2 regions of the Clostridium sp. 'White wine YQ' genome follow, and region 1 is predicted to be linked to the other one. Evidence: predicted binding sites of a transcription regulator. Region 1 holds the regulator's gene; the other holds the start of a gene.
What was found. The regulator HrcA, encoded in region 1, represses chaperone genes, less so after heat shock. The targets are predictions, from matches to a motif close to TGTTAGCACTCNNNNNNNNNGAGTGCTAACA.

Region 1 (8,026 bases):
TTATCATCAAAGTTAAATCTCAATAAATCTCCTTCTTCTTAGCGCTATCTATTAGTTATCACCATCTAAGAAATTACCAAGTGAACCTAATATACTACCTTCTTCTCTTCCTGTTCTCCCGCCCATTCCTGCAGACATCATTCTAGATGCAAGTCTGCTAAATGGTAAGCTTTGAATCCATACCTTACCTGGTCCTCTTAAAGTTGCAAAGAATAAACCTTCTCCACCAAATAGTGCATTTTTAAATCCACCTACAAATTGAATATCATAATCAACTGATGAAGTCATTGCAACTATACATCCTGTGTCTATCTTAAGCACTTGACCTGGTGCTAAATCTTTTTCAATTACAGTTCCTCCAGCATGTACAAATGCAATCCCATCTCCTTGAAGCTTTTGAAGTATAAATCCTTCTCCTCCAAATAATCCTGCACCAAACTTTTTAGTAAAAGCTATACCTACCTGAGTTCCTTTTTGTGCACATAGGAAAGAATCCTTTTGACATATAAGTGTTCCCCCATACTGAGAAAGGTGAATTGGTAAAATTTTTCCTGGATAAGGTGCTGAGAAAGATACCATAGCTCTATCATAACCCTTATTAGTAAAGGTAGTCATAAATAAACTTTCTCCTGTAATAACTCTTTTCCCTGCAGAGAATAATTTATCCATAAAACCACCTTGATTTGAACTTCCATCTCCAAATGTTGTCTCCATTTCAACAGTTGTATCCATCATCATCATAGCTCCGGCTTCTGCAACCATTGTTTCATTGGTGTCTAACATAACCTCCACAAACTGCATATCATCCCCATGTATAACATAATCAATATTTTGAGCCATATGTCTTCCTCCTAAATATATTCTAATTTAATTTAAACAAAATTTTGGAAAATTTTCAATTGTTTTATTTCATCAAATTGCTACATACTAAACATAGTCAAACTTTATGTATTATTCTCTTTGTATTATACACTCTTTAACTCTTCCTTAATTTCTGTAAACTTTAAATTTACCAGCAAAAATTAATCCAATCAAAACAATCATAGATATGCAGAATTTCTTATATTTAGTATCCTTTCCTATAATCTATAAATTTATATAAAAAAAGCGGGAAACTCAAAATTGAGCTTCCCACCCCAGAAACAAAATTACTTGTAACAAATAATATAAATTTGTCCAACCGAATTTACCTATATTCTTTTTCAAGTACTATTATAGTATAAATAAAGATCTATTCAATCTTTAAGCTATTCTCCAAAAATTTTATCCATGAAACTCTTTTTGCCTTTACCTTCTTTATGTTTTTCGTTGCTATTTGTATGAGTTTCTCCAGATGCTTCCATAAATAATCTTAAGGCTTCTTTTTGTTGTTCATTTAAGTTCTTAGGGATATCAACTATTACTTTTACATATTGATCTCCTCTTACTGTTGAATTGACCCTATGAACACCTTTATTCTTAAGTCTAAATAAAGTTCCTGATTGAGTTCCAGCAGGTACATTATATTTAACTTCACCATCTACTGTAGGTACTTTAATTTCAATACCTAAAGCAGCTGCTGCCATTGATATATGTTCATCAATATATAAATCAAAGCCTTTTCTAGTATATACCTTAGATGGTGCAACTACGATTTTTATATATAAATCTCCTGGAGGACCTCCGTTTACACCATGCTCACCTTGTCCCCTTAGTGGTATTACATTATTTGTATCTACACCTGCAGGTATATTAACTTTAATCTTTCTATTTTTTCTAACTCTTCCTTTTCCTTTGCAATCTGGACAAGGAGTATCAACTGTCTGACCAGTTCCTCCACACACATCACAAGCTGAAGTACTTACGAAACTTCCTAGCGGTGTTCTTCTCTCAACTCTAATTTGTCCTGATCCATTACATCTAGTACAAGTCTTTGGTGATGTTCCAGGTTTTGCTCCAGATCCATGGCAAGTATCACAATTTTCTGTTCTTGTTACTGATATTTCCTTTTCAACTCCAAAAATAGCTTCTTCAAATGTTAAGTGAAGAGTATATTCCATATCATTTCCTTCTCTTGGAGCATTTCTTCTTCTTCCTCCAGCATTACCGCCGAATCCTCCACCAAAGAAACTTTCAAATATATCTCCAAAACCTCCCATTTCAGAGAAGTCAAATCCACCAAATCCACCTTGACCAAAGCCAGCGCCATCAGCAGTTCCAAATTGATCATATTGAGCTTTCTTTTGAGGGTCACTTAATACCTGATAAGCTTCATTTATTTCCTTAAATTTTTCTTCTGCTTCTGCATTTCCTTGGTTCTTATCAGGGTGATATTTAATTGCAAGTTTTCTAAAGGCCTTTTTTATTTCATCATCTGAGGCACCTTTTTGAATTTCAAGCACCTCATAATAGTCCTTTGAAGCCATATATTCACCACCTATTAACTTAGTTAAAGGGAAGAGAGCCTCCCTTCCCTATCAAACTATTATATGCTATTTGTTAGCTTAGTTTCAACTATTTATCTTCATCTACTTTAAAATCAGCATCTACTACATTATCATCTTTTGGTCCTTGAGAACCTGCTCCTGGATTTCCACCCATGTTGTTTGGATCAAATCCTTGACCTTCTGGGTTTGCTGCTTGGTAAATCTTAGATGAAATTGCATAGAATTCTTGAGTTAATTCATCAGTAGCCTTTTTAATTGCTTCTAAATCATCTCCATCTTTTACTTTCTTAACTTCTTCTAATTTAGCTTCTATCTTGCTCTTATCTTCAGCTGAAACTTTATCACCTAAATCAGTTAGAGTCTTTTCAGTTTGATATACTACTTGATCTGCATTATTCTTTATCTCTATAGCTTCTTTTCTCTTCTTATCTTCTTCAGCAAATCTTTCTGCTTCTTTTACTGCCTTATCTATTTCATCATCAGAAAGGTTAGTTGAAGCTGTTATTGTAATATTAGCTTCTTTACCAGTTCCTTTATCTTGTGCAGATACTTTAACTATACCATTAGCATCTATATCAAATGTAACTTCGATTTGTGGAATTCCTCTTGGTGCTGGTGCAATTCCAGATAGAGTAAATCTACCTAAAGTTTTGTTGTCAGCAGCCATTTGTCTTTCCCCTTGAACTACATGGATTTCAACACTTGTTTGACCATCTGCTGCAGTTGAGAAGATTTGGCTCTTCTTAGCTGGTATTGTTGTATTTCTTTCAATTAATGGTGTAGCTATTCCACCCATTGTTTCAATTCCTAGAGTTAATGGAGTTACGTCTAGTAATAATACATCCTTAACATCTCCAGTTAAAACTCCACCTTGAATTGCAGCTCCTACCGCAACACATTCGTCTGGGTTAACTCCTTTTGAAGGTTCTTTTCCTGTAAATTCTTTAACTGCATCTTGAACTGCTGGTATTCTAGTTGATCCACCAACTAATAATACTTTATCAATATCCCCTATAGATAATCCAGCATCATTTAATGCTTTTCTCATAGGTTCAATAGTTCTTTGTACTAGATCATGAGTTAATTCATTGAATTTTGCTCTAGTTAATGTTAAATCTATGTGCTTTGGACCTGTTGCATCAGCTGTTATAAATGGTAAATTGATTATTGTTTGAGTTGAAGATGATAATTCAATCTTAGCTTTTTCTGCTGCTTCTTTTAATCTTTGAAGTGCCATCTTATCGTTCTTTAAATCTATTCCATTTTCAGCTTTAAATGTATCTGCTATATAATCTATAACTTTTTGGTCAAAGTCATCTCCACCTAGGCGTGTATCTCCATTAGTTGCTTTAACTTCGAAAACTCCATCTCCTAGTTCAAGTATTGATACGTCGAATGTACCACCACCTAAGTCATATACAAATATTCTTTGGTTAGTATCCATTTTATCCATACCATATGCTAAAGCTGCAGCTGTTGGTTCGTTTATAATTCTTAACACTTCTAATCCAGCTATTCTTCCTGCATCTTTAGTTGCTTGTCTTTGAGAATCATTAAAGTATGCTGGTACTGTTATAACTGCTTGAGTTACAGTTTCACCTAAATAACTTTCAGCATCAGCTTTAATCTTTTGAAGAACCATTGCTGATATTTCTTGTGGTGAATGATCCTTTCCATCTATGTTTACCTTATGGTTTGTTCCCATGTGTCTCTTTATTGAAATTATAGTTTTATCAGGATTTGTGATTGCCTGTCTTTTAGCAACTTGACCTACTAATCTTTCTCCATTAGCTTGGAATGAAACAACTGATGGAGTAGTTCTAGCACCTTCAGCATTAGCTATAACTACTGGATCTCCTCCTTCCATAACAGCTACACAAGAGTTTGTGGTTCCTAAATCAATTCCTATTACTTTTCCCATAATAATATCCTCCTATTTATCAAATAAATTTTGCTAGTTTACAACTTTAACCATTGAATATCTAATTACTTTATCAGATTTCTTATAACCTTTTAAGAAAACTTCTGCTATTTTGTTTGGACCAAAATCTTCATTTTGTTCATGCATAACTGCTTGATGAAGATTTGGATCAAAATCTCCTGAGGCATCTATTTCTTCTACACCAAGTTTTTCTAGTGCTCCATTAAATCCTCTTTGAGTCATTTCTATTCCTTTTTTTAGATCTTCAATAGATCCATCTACTGCTAAAGCTCTTTCTAGGTTATCTAAAACTGGAAGAATTTCTTTAATTACATCAGTAGTTGCATCAGTATAGATACCTTCTTTTTCTTTTTGAGTTCTTTTTCTGAAGTTTTCATATTCTGCAGTTATTCTTAATAGTCTATCTTTTAATGCTTCAATCTCATTATTCAATTTAGTGTTTTCATCACTTAATTTTGTGTTTTTCTCTTTTAAGATCTCTTCGATTGATAAAACTTCTTCAAATTCTTTATCTTCTGAAACTTCAGCTTCTTCTAAAGTTTCTTCTAAGTTTGCGTCTTCCTCTACTTCTAAATTTTCATTTTCAAATTCTTCAGTTGTATTCTCCTTTTTTGTCAAGAAATCACACCTCATCTCTCTAGTATTATTTTAAGCTTTGCTTATTAAACAAAGTATTTAGCTCTTTCATTACCTCAGCCATAATAGATATTACCTTTGAGTAATCTATTCTCCTTGGCCCGATAAGTCCTATAGTACCTAGCGGTCTTTCTCCCAAAGTATATTCTGCAGTAATGACACTACAGTCTTTAGCTTGTGGTAAGAAGTTTTCATCACCAATCTTTATTGAAATACCTTTGTCTGTGGTAATAAGTTCATTAACGTATTCCTTATTATACAAAAGTTCTAGTATTTCTTTAGCTCTTTCTATATCGTTATATTCAGAGTAATTAAATATATTGGTTGTACCTTCCATAAAAACCTCCGAAGAGTTAGAGGATTTAAGGGTTTCATAAAGCAAAGATAACATTCCATTTAGAATTTCATCAAAGCCTTTTAACTCTAATGTTAACCTATTAATTACTTCAAGATTGATTTCTTCAATTGTTAAATTAACAAGTCTCTCATTTAATATATTATTTATTTTATTTAAAACTTCTGGGCTTAAACTTCTGCTTACTCTAAGCAAACCATTCTTTACAACTCCATTGTCTGTTACTATTATGCAGAGAACATTAAAATCATCTATCTTAACAAGCTGAGCTGATTTCATATAGCTCTTTTTAACCGAAGGAGCTTTTACAACACAAGTTAATCTAGTAAGTTCTGATAATAATGTTGAAGTTTGTTTTAACACCTTATCAACTTCAAATAAAGCCATATCAATAATATATTTTTTTATCATTAACTCTTCTTCTGTGCTTAAGGTTTTATATTCCATAAGCTTATCAACATAAAGTCTGTAGCCTTTGCTAGAGGGAACTCTTCCTGCAGACGCATGAGGTTGCTCTAAATATCCCATCTCTTCTAGATCTGCCATTTCATTTCTTATAGTTGCAGAACTTATTCCTAAGTCATATTTCTTTGATAGTGTTCTTGAACCTACAGGTTCAGCTGTTTTCACGTAATCATTAATTATAGCTTGTAGAATTCTTATCTTTCTATCATCTATTGACATAGTTTCACCTCTTTTTGTTAGCACTCATTACAATCGAGTGCTAATGACTACGATTTAAATATATTATTTCTAAGTTTTTTTGTCAATTAACAGATAGTATAATAATGTTTGCTTTTTTATTGTTTTTAAAGAAAAACTATTATTTGCTCTAAGTTACTCCATTAATCTCCTTATTACTATAATTTTCAAAAATATTTACATGATTATGATAAATTCAAAGATAACAAATTTACAGTTACTTATCTAAAATAAAGTCTTTCATAACATAATTACTTAGTTCTATGCCTTTTTTACTTAAATATATCTTTCCTTTTTCTCGTATTAATAAACCCTCACTTATGTGAAAATTTATAACTTTTTCATATATACTATCTATTTCTTTATTAAATTTTTTCTTAAATATAGCTTCATCGATTCCTTCTTTTTTTCTTAAGCCTAAAAACATAAATTCTTCAATTAAATCTCCTTCCTTTAAATTAATAGTTTCAATATTAGCACTTTTATTACTGTTAATCGCTTCTATATATTCCTTTATATTTTCTGTATTTTTTATTCGTTTTCCATCTATTAATGAAGCTGAAGAAGATCCACAGCCTAAATATTCATCTAGCTCCCAATATACCTTATTGTGTCTGCATTCTTTGTCTTCCTTTGAAAAATTTGAGATTTCATATTGTAAATATCCTTTTTCGTTCAAGTAATCCACACAATACTCATACATTTCTCTTTCCTCATCCTCAGAGGGTAACTTTAGTTTGTCCTTTTCCCATAAGTTATAAAAAGCCGTTCCTTCCTCGATTATGAGAGAATAAGCAGAAATATGCTCTGGATTTAGCTCAGTTATTTCACTTAAAGTGTTTTTAAAATCTTCTACTGATTGATTTGGCAATCCAAACATTATATCAACATTTATATTATTAAATCCCATTTCTCTCGCTAAAGAATAATTACTTTTGAATTCCTCAAAGCTATGAATCCTTCCTATTTCTTTAAGGATACTATTTTTAGTACTTTGTAATCCTAAACTTAATCTATTTACACCATAACTTTTCATGATTTGTAATTTTTCTTCTGTTAGGCTTCCTGGATTACATTCCATGGTAAACTCTAACTCTCTATTTAAGGACAATTTATTTATTTCTTTAAGAAGCTTAGTTAAATCCTCTTCGTTTAAATAACTTGGAGTTCCACCTCCAATAAACACGGTATTATAACTATACTTTGATGCTTCTCTAGATATTTCTTTGCACAATGAATTTATATATTCCTCCATCAATGCATCTTTTCCACTATAAGATGGAAAATCACAATACATGCACTTTTGTTTACAAAAAGGAATATGTATATATAAAGAAATGTTTTTCATTATAATTGCCTCCTAATTATAATTAAAACTCAGAAGGAACTTAGGATTTTAAATATACTTCTAAAATCCTTTATCCCTCTGAGTTTTATATTTAATCTACTTTTAAAACTGCCATGAATGCTTCTTGAGGTACTTCCACCGAACCTACCTGTCTCATTCTCTTCTTTCCTTCTTTTTGTTTCTCTAGAAGTTTCTTCTTTCTAGAAATATCTCCACCATAACATTTTGCTAATACATCTTTTCTCATAGCTTTTACGGTTTCTCTAGCTATTACTTTAGCTCCAACTGTAGCTTGAATAGGTATTTCAAAAAGTTGTCTTGGTATAATTTCTTTTAACTTTTCTGCAATCGCTCTTCCTCTGCTATATGCTCTTTCTTTTGGAACAATCATTGAAAGTGCATCCACTGAATCACCATTTAATAAAATATCTAATTTTACTAATTCAGTTCTTACATATCCCTTTAATTCATAATCTAAGGATGCATATCCCTTAGTTCTTGATTTAAGGGTATCAAAGAAATCATAAACAATTTCATTTAACGGAATATCATAATGAATAACAACTCTTGTTGCTTCTAAATATTCCATATCTATAAAGTTACCTCTTTTTTCTTGA
Region 2 (8,026 bases), on a different contig from region 1:
GTCAGCAATACCACAACAACTACTACTGCAACAACACTTAATACTGCAGGGTAAATCATGGCTGATTTAACCTTATTATTTATTTTGTTTTCTTTTTCATAGTGAGTGGACATTCTTAAAAATACACTATCGAGATTTCCACTTACTTCACCCGTTTCTATCATACTCACTAGCAAATTCGGGAAAATGTTACCTTGCATTTTCATTGCCTCTGATAGAGTTTGGCCCTTTTTAACTTCCTCTTCTATATTTCCAACGCTCTCTTTTAATTTTTTGTTAGTTAGCTGCATGGATAATATATGTAATGATCTATTTATTGTTACTCCAGCATTTAACATTGTATAAAATTGTCTGCAAAATACTGCTATATCCTTGGTTTTTACTTTTTCAAAAGAAGATAATTCTATTTTAGTGCCTTCTTGTATTTCTTCTACAAGTAAAGGATAATAATTGTTTGCACTAATCATATTTATAACTTCATCTTCTGATTCTGCTTTATATGTTCCTTGAAGCCGTTCCCCCTTTTGGTTCATGGCCTTATACCTATAATTGGGCACTTTATCTCCCCCCTTATTCCTTAAAGAAAGCTATCGTTGCCAATTCTTCTATGGTGGTTACCCCATCTAGAACAAGTTCTTTACATGCTTCACTTAATGTTCTCATTCCATTTTTTATAGATAAGTCCATAAGGAGATTTGAATCTCTAGAGTTAAGAATTAAATCCCTATGTTCTCTTGTTATCTCCATTATTTCATATATTCCAACTCTTCCTACATAGCCTGTCCCATTACAAAATCCACAACCTTTACCTTTATATAGGGTTACAGATTTATCATTATGTTCACCCAGAATAGTCTTTTCATAAAGAGATGCTTCATATTCTTCTTTGCAATTAGGACAAATCTTTTTAACTAGTCTTTGTGCTATTACTCCTGCTAAAGACGTAGCAACTAGATATGGTTTTACTCCCATATCTACCAATCTCAATATTGAAGAAGGTGCATCATTAGTGTGTAGCGTACTTAACACTAAATGCCCTGTAATAGCTGACCTAACTGCAATTTCAGCAGTTTCACTATCTCTAATTTCACCAATCATAATAACATCTGGATCTTGTCTTAATATGGATCTCAGACCACTGGCAAAGGTTAATCCAGCTTTGCTATGAACATTAACTTGGTTAATTCCTTTTAAGGTATACTCCACTGGATCTTCTACAGTTACAATGTTCAAATCACCAGTATTTAATTCATTTAGAACCGTATATAAGGTTGTAGATTTTCCACTACCTGTAGGTCCTGTAACAAGAACTATTCCATGGGGTGATTTAGTTATTCTCTCTAGAGTTTCTAAATCTTTTTCTCCAAGTCCTAGTTTTTCTTTTCCAATTTGATAACTATCTCTATCTAATATTCTAATAACTATTTTTTCTCCTGATACTACTGGCAGAATAGATACTCTTAAATCTAGATTTTTCTTCCCTACCTTAGTTAATATTCTTCCATCTTGAGGTACTCTTTTTTCTGCTATATTTAAGTTTGCAAGTATCTTTATTCTTGTAACTAATGCTGCTTGACTTTCAACCTGTAAATTATTTATTGTTCTTAGTTGTCCATCAATTCTATATCTTATTCTTATTTCATCCTCAAAAGGTTCAATATGAATATCTGATGCCCTCATTTCAATAGCATTTTTGAATAGATAATCTATCATTTTTACTACTGGAGCATTTCTTATATCATCTAATTCTTCTTCAACATGATCCTGTATTTCTTTAGCAACTAATTTTTCTTTGGAAAGTTCTTCTGCTGCCTTTATAACTTTCTGACCAGAATACAGCATTTCGATGTGTTTCTTTATCTGCTCTCTTGTGCTAATATATGATTCCACTTCAAAACCAGAGGATATGGATACATCATCTATCGCAAATATATTAAGTGGATCCCACATAGCAATTAATATTTTATTATCCTTAAAACCAAATGGTATTAATTCATGTTTAATACAAACACTTTCCGGAACTGCTTTAAGTGCCCTTTTATCAAAAGAAGTGATATTTAGATTTATACGAGTAATCCCTGTCTGCTTTTCTAACACTTCCATAATATCTTCAGCTGTTACCATAGCCGATTCTATCAATATTTCGCCAATTTTCTTCCCTGTTATCTTTTGTTTCCTAAGGGCTTCATGTAATTGAGGTACTGTAATCTTCCCGAATTCCACTAGCATATCCCCTAAGCGTCTCTTAATTACTCCATCCATTGTATCTCCCTCTAAAACCTTAGATATCCTAAATTGTCCCACCTAGTGTCATAAATTCAGTATATCTTTATAGTTTAAATTAATCAATAAAAAAAATGTGACATTTCTTGGGATTTGTCAACATTTTTCTTCAAATTTATATACTATTATTAAACTTTAGATTCAATATAATTTTACAAATAATTTCATTAACTTAAATTCAAAAAATTCATATACCAAGATATAATTTCATTACCTAAAAATAATGAAATCATTGCACCAATAAACAAGAAAGGACCAAAGGCTACTGCATCTCTTTTAGTTTTCTTTTTAAGAATAATTAGAGCTCCTCCAACTATTCCTCCAATTATAAAGGATAGAAGCAGTGTTAAAATCATGTTTTGCCATCCTAAAAAAATACCACATATAGCAGCTATCTCTATATCTCCTTCTCCCATTCCACCTGCAATAAACACTATTCCGCCTATAACTACTACACCAATAATTAACCCTATTATATAAGGCCAAATGTCAACATTTAAATATATTTTTTCTATTAACATCATAATGATTCCAATAGCTATACATGAATATGTTGTTACAGAATAAACATCTTGAGTATTAAAATCAATTACAGCTATTACAATTAAAAACACAATCATTATAAAGTACTTAAGTGCAAAAATTGTCAAACCATATTCTTTAAAGACGAAATAAAAGAGTATTCCTGTAAATAATTCTAATATAGGATATTTAATAGATATCTTTTCACCACAGTTTCTACATTTACCTCCTAAAAATATATAACTTAGTACTGGTATTAAATCATAAGCTTTAATTTCAGTTGAACAGTTTGTACAATGTGATGGAGGATATGCTATTGATTCCCCTAAAGGTATTCTATATATGCACACATTCAAAAAGCTTCCAATAGTTAGTCCAATTATAAATATCAATATTCCCATATTTTCTCCAATCACTTCTTAGATAAATTTAAATCTATATTAATTATAATATTTTTATACAACATTTCATATATATGTAAATAAATTTTCTTAACATTCTTCACTCGGAGTTCCTATAGGGTTTTTATAGGAAACTTAATTTATTAGTTTAACTTAAAACCCTATAGCTTAATTAGATAAAAGTCTCCAATATATAATTAACTTGTTGTTACAGATATTGTTCCATCTCCACCAATGGTAAAATCTTTTTCTTCATTAAGAATAGCCTGACATTGTGAGAGTTTTAAAGATTCAATCATTGATGTTTCTTTTTCAAAATCAACTCTCTCATCTGCTGATATGTATGAATCGAAATCGCTAACAAGAGTATCTGCAGGAATAGGTGAATTATTCTTAGCATTATACATCTCTGCATTTGTCACTACTGTTCTAACTTGTGATAGTACTTTTACTTTTTTTGCTTGATTCATATACTTAGATACTCTAGGAACTAATGCCACAGCTAAAATCCCTATTATGGCCATTACTGCAACAACCTCAATTAAAGTAAAGCCTTTTCTTTTTCTTCTATTCAATATAGTATACCTCCTTTCTAAAACATTGTCTAAAGCATTGCCATAAAAGTTCTATCCTAATCAGCCTATTTTTTTTCTTAACTTATTTTATAAAAAAATAAAGGAAGGTATTCCAAAGATACCTTCCTTTACAAATAAAAATATTTTATTTTTAATACATTCCATCCATTCCCATACCAGCTGGATTAGGCATTGGTGGATTTTTTTCTGGAATATCTACTACAGCTGCTTCTGTAGTTAAGAATGTAGATGCTACTGATGCTGCATTTTGAAGCGCACTTCTTGTAACCTTAGTTGGATCAACAATACCTGCCTTAAGCATGTTAGTGTATTCTCCATTTAAAGCATCATATCCAATTCCAGCTTCACTATTTTTAACTTTTTCTATTATAACAGAACCCTCAACCCCTGCATTGGCTGCAATTTGTCTCATTGGTTCTTCTAAAGCTCTTACAATTATGTTTATACCAACTTGGCTGTCAACAACATCTGTTGTTAATGCTGCAACTTTGCCTATTACATTAACATAAGCTGTTCCACCACCTGGTACTATTCCTTCTTCTACAGCTGCTTTAGTTGCTGCTAAAGCATCCTCAATTCTAAGCTTTCTTTCTTTTAACTCGGTTTCTGTAGCTGCACCAACTTTAATAACTGCTACTCCGCCAGCAAGTTTAGCTAGTCTTTCTTGAAGCTTTTCTCTATCAAAATCTGAAGTTGTTTCTTCTATTTGACTCTTTAATTGACCAACTCTAGCCTTTATTTCTTCTTTATTTCCTCTTCCATTTACAATAACAGTATTATCTTTAGATATCTTAACACTTTCTGCTTGACCAAGCATATCTAATGTTGTTTCTTTTAAGTCTCTTCCTAATTCTTCTGATACAACTGTTCCTCCAGTTAATACTGCTATATCTTGAAGCATATCCTTTCTTCTATCACCAAAACCTGGTGCCTTAACAGCTACACATGTAAATGTACCTTTTAACTTATTTACAATTAGAGTAGCCATTGCTTCTCCCTCAATATCCTCTGCAACAATCAATAATTTTCTTCCAGTTTGAACTATTTGCTCTAGTACAGGAAGTATTTCTTGAATATTTGTGATCTTTTTATCTGTTATCAATATATATGGATTATCTAAAACTGCTTCCATTTTTTCAGTATCAGTTACCATGTATGCAGAAACATATCCTCTATCAAATTGCATACCTTCAACTACGTCTAATTCAGTACCCATTGATTTAGATTCCTCAACAGTAATTACACCTTCGTTACCAACCTTCTCCATAGCATCAGATATTAACTTACCTATTGTTTCATCTGCAGCTGAAATTGCAGCAACCCTAGCAATATCTTCTTTACCATTTACTGGTTTAGAGATGTTTTGAATTTCTTCTACAGCTTTTTCCACAGCTAATCTTATTCCATTTCTAATAAGCATTGGATTAGCGCCTGCAGTTACATTCTTTAATCCTTCTCTAATTATTGCTTGTGCTAACAAAGTAGCTGTAGTTGTTCCATCTCCTGCTACATCATTAGTCTTTGTAGATACTTCTTTAACTAATTGAGCTCCCATATTTTCATATGGATCTTCTAATTCTATTTCTCTAGCTATAGTAACTCCATCATTTGTAATTAACGGAGTACCGAATTTCTTATCTAAAACTACATTTCTTCCCTTAGGTCCTAAAGTAACCTTTACTGTATCAGCTAGCTTATCAACACCAGCTTGCATAGATCTTCTAGCCTCTTCACCAAATATAATTGTCTTAGCCATTTTGTTACCTCCTTATTATTCTACTATTGCTAAAATGTCGTCTTGTTTTAATATTGTGTACTCTTCTCCATCAAGTTTAACTTCTGTACCTGCATATTTAGAGAATAATACTTTATCCCCCACCTTAACTTCCATAGGGATTCTGTTGCCATCTACTACTGCTCCAGGTCCTACTGCTACAACCTCAGCTTCTTGTGGTTTTTCTTTAGCAGTTCCTGTTAATACGATTCCGCTTTTTGTTTTTTCTTCTGCTTCTAATCTTTTAATTACTACTCTGTCTCCAAGTGGTTTAACTCTCATTACAACCCCTCCTTAATTTATATTAATTAATATTTATCAAATTGTTAGCACTCGTTTAAGTAGAGTGCTAATACAATTATTATAATAAATAAATAATCCTTTAATTTCAAATTAAATAGTTCTTTTTATATGCTATATATTAGCCAAAATATAGGATTATTGCAAAATACTTAGTGTTTTCTCTAAAATGCTATTATTTTCTATATAAATTAATTTTTTTCGAAAATCATAATAACCTCACACCTCATTTATCTTAGACATACTAAAAATCGTCATAGCGAATATGCGACTTGGATTTTTTCTCATATCTCCCTTTCCACACATAGGGTAGAAAACTTGACAGGCTACTAATTCTATTTTTTAGCTAGCATTTATATTCTAGATATAATAAAATATTACTTAAGCCTAGATAAAATAAAGGTTTTAAATTAAAACCATTTGTTATTATTAACAAAAAGGAGTAACTATATAATGAAAATATCAAAATCTTCTTCAATTTATACAATTTTGAAACAATGGCTATTTTATATATGCTATTTTATCTTTTCTATTACTTTAGCCTTTAAAGTAATTATAAATCTCACTCCCTTTTATAAACTATTAATGAATATCTATAATATACCAAGTCAGGTGTCTATGAATGCCCAAAATATTTATTCTGATTTTACAGAGTTAATGAAATATTTGAGAAGTTATAAGCTCTTAGATTTTCCATTAAAATATTTTAAGTACTCCCCTGAAGGTAAGTTTCATTTCGATGAAGTAAGAGTTTTGTTTTTAAAAATGGATATACTTTTTTGGATAAGCTTAATAGTTTTAATTATATTTATGTACTTTTATAGGAAAAATATAAAAGGCTTATTTTCAAGATATATCAAGTTTTTAATTACGTTGCTTATTCTTTGTGGTTTTATTGCTATGCCAATAATAATTAATTTTTCATGGTCTTTTGAAAAATTCCACAAGATATTTTTTAACAATAATGATTGGTTATTCGACCCTGTAACTGATCCAATAATCAATGCACTACCTGAAGAGGTTTTTTCAAGCTATCTTATAGCTATTGTAGCTATTTTCTTCATACTTTTATTGATTCCACAATTAATTAAACATTTTTCATCAAAAAATAAAAGTCTTTCATAAGACAATAACATATCTAAAAGTCCTCAATACTTATATTTATTGAGGACTAATTTATTGCCTTTATTTATTGATTATTGAATTGCTTCATTATATTAATAAATCATTCTTCAAATCTCTTTTAATATCAATATTATTACTAGCGCCTAAAAGAAGCCAAAATAAAGGTGCCACATTTATAACACTTATATTAAAGAAGCTTTGAACCAAATACCCAATTATAGTAATGCTAAAAAGAAAACTCACTTCATTTTTGAAAATACTTTTTAAATTATCTTTAATTACAAATATTAAGAATAACAAATAAGCTAAAAGTGCTGGAATTCCCATTGTAGAACTTATCTGTAAAAATTCATTATGTGCTTTATCTATAACAGAGCCATGTTCTTGAATCCATACAATTCCTTCATTTGTGAATTCTTTCTCGATTACATATCTAAATGTATCAGGTCCACTGCCTAAAAAAGGATGCGCCTCTGTTGTCTTAATGGCTAAATTCCATATATAAATTCTCCCAGAACCAGAATCTTCACTCATGGCCTCTGTATCTTTAGCCAATTGCTCTCCTCTCCCCTTTATCGAACCACTAGTACTGTTATTTACTACTACAGCAATCACGGTAAAAATTATCAATATTATACCTATTCTTTTTAGATATACTTTATCATTTTTTCTAATAACATATATTAATCCTATTAATGAATATATTAGGAATGCTAACCATCCACTTCTGGTAAGTGTACATAGCAGTGATGAAAACAGAATTGTCGCTGCAACTAAAAATTTTATCCTACCTTTTAAAATATATAGTCCTAATATAATAGGAAGAAATAAAGTAATGTACGTAGAAAGAAAATTTCTATTACCCAAAGTTCCTATAGAATTATTCTTTATTAATGCATGATAAGTATCCTTCGGAATTGGATCTATACCATAATACTGAAATATGCTATAAATTGCTATTATTATTGTCACTACCGTAATAAACCTAATTGCTTTTTTATCTATAATTAAATATCTTTTGGCTG

Region 2: groES (co-chaperone GroES) is a predicted target of HrcA. The motif match lies at 5,901-5,931, and genes of this name have one in related genera.

Annotation. Positions count from the first base shown of each region.
Region 1 covers NZ_JAQYUU010000001.1:1,925,399-1,933,424, forward strand. The annotation lists gene PTZ02_RS09685 (TIGR00266 family protein) at 52-840, opposite strand; sodium ion sensor (DUF1646 type) at 1,126-1,182, opposite strand; gene dnaJ (molecular chaperone DnaJ) at 1,248-2,405, opposite strand; gene dnaK (molecular chaperone DnaK) at 2,494-4,347, opposite strand; gene grpE (nucleotide exchange factor GrpE) at 4,381-5,001, opposite strand; gene hrcA (heat-inducible transcriptional repressor HrcA) at 5,012-6,043, opposite strand; gene hemW (radical SAM family heme chaperone HemW) at 6,279-7,409, opposite strand; gene lepA (translation elongation factor 4) at 7,501-8,026, opposite strand, start outside.
Region 2 covers NZ_JAQYUU010000007.1:39,561-47,586, forward strand. The annotation lists gene PTZ02_RS16030 (type II secretion system F family protein) at 1-557, opposite strand, end outside; gene PTZ02_RS16035 (GspE/PulE family protein) at 571-2,262, opposite strand; gene PTZ02_RS16040 (prepilin peptidase) at 2,451-3,206, opposite strand; gene PTZ02_RS16045 (type II secretion system protein) at 3,404-3,781, opposite strand; gene groL (chaperonin GroEL) at 3,933-5,558, opposite strand; gene groES (co-chaperone GroES) at 5,574-5,858, opposite strand; gene PTZ02_RS16060 (TIGR01906 family membrane protein) at 6,330-7,001, shown strand; gene PTZ02_RS16065 (O-antigen ligase family protein) at 7,089-8,026, opposite strand, start outside.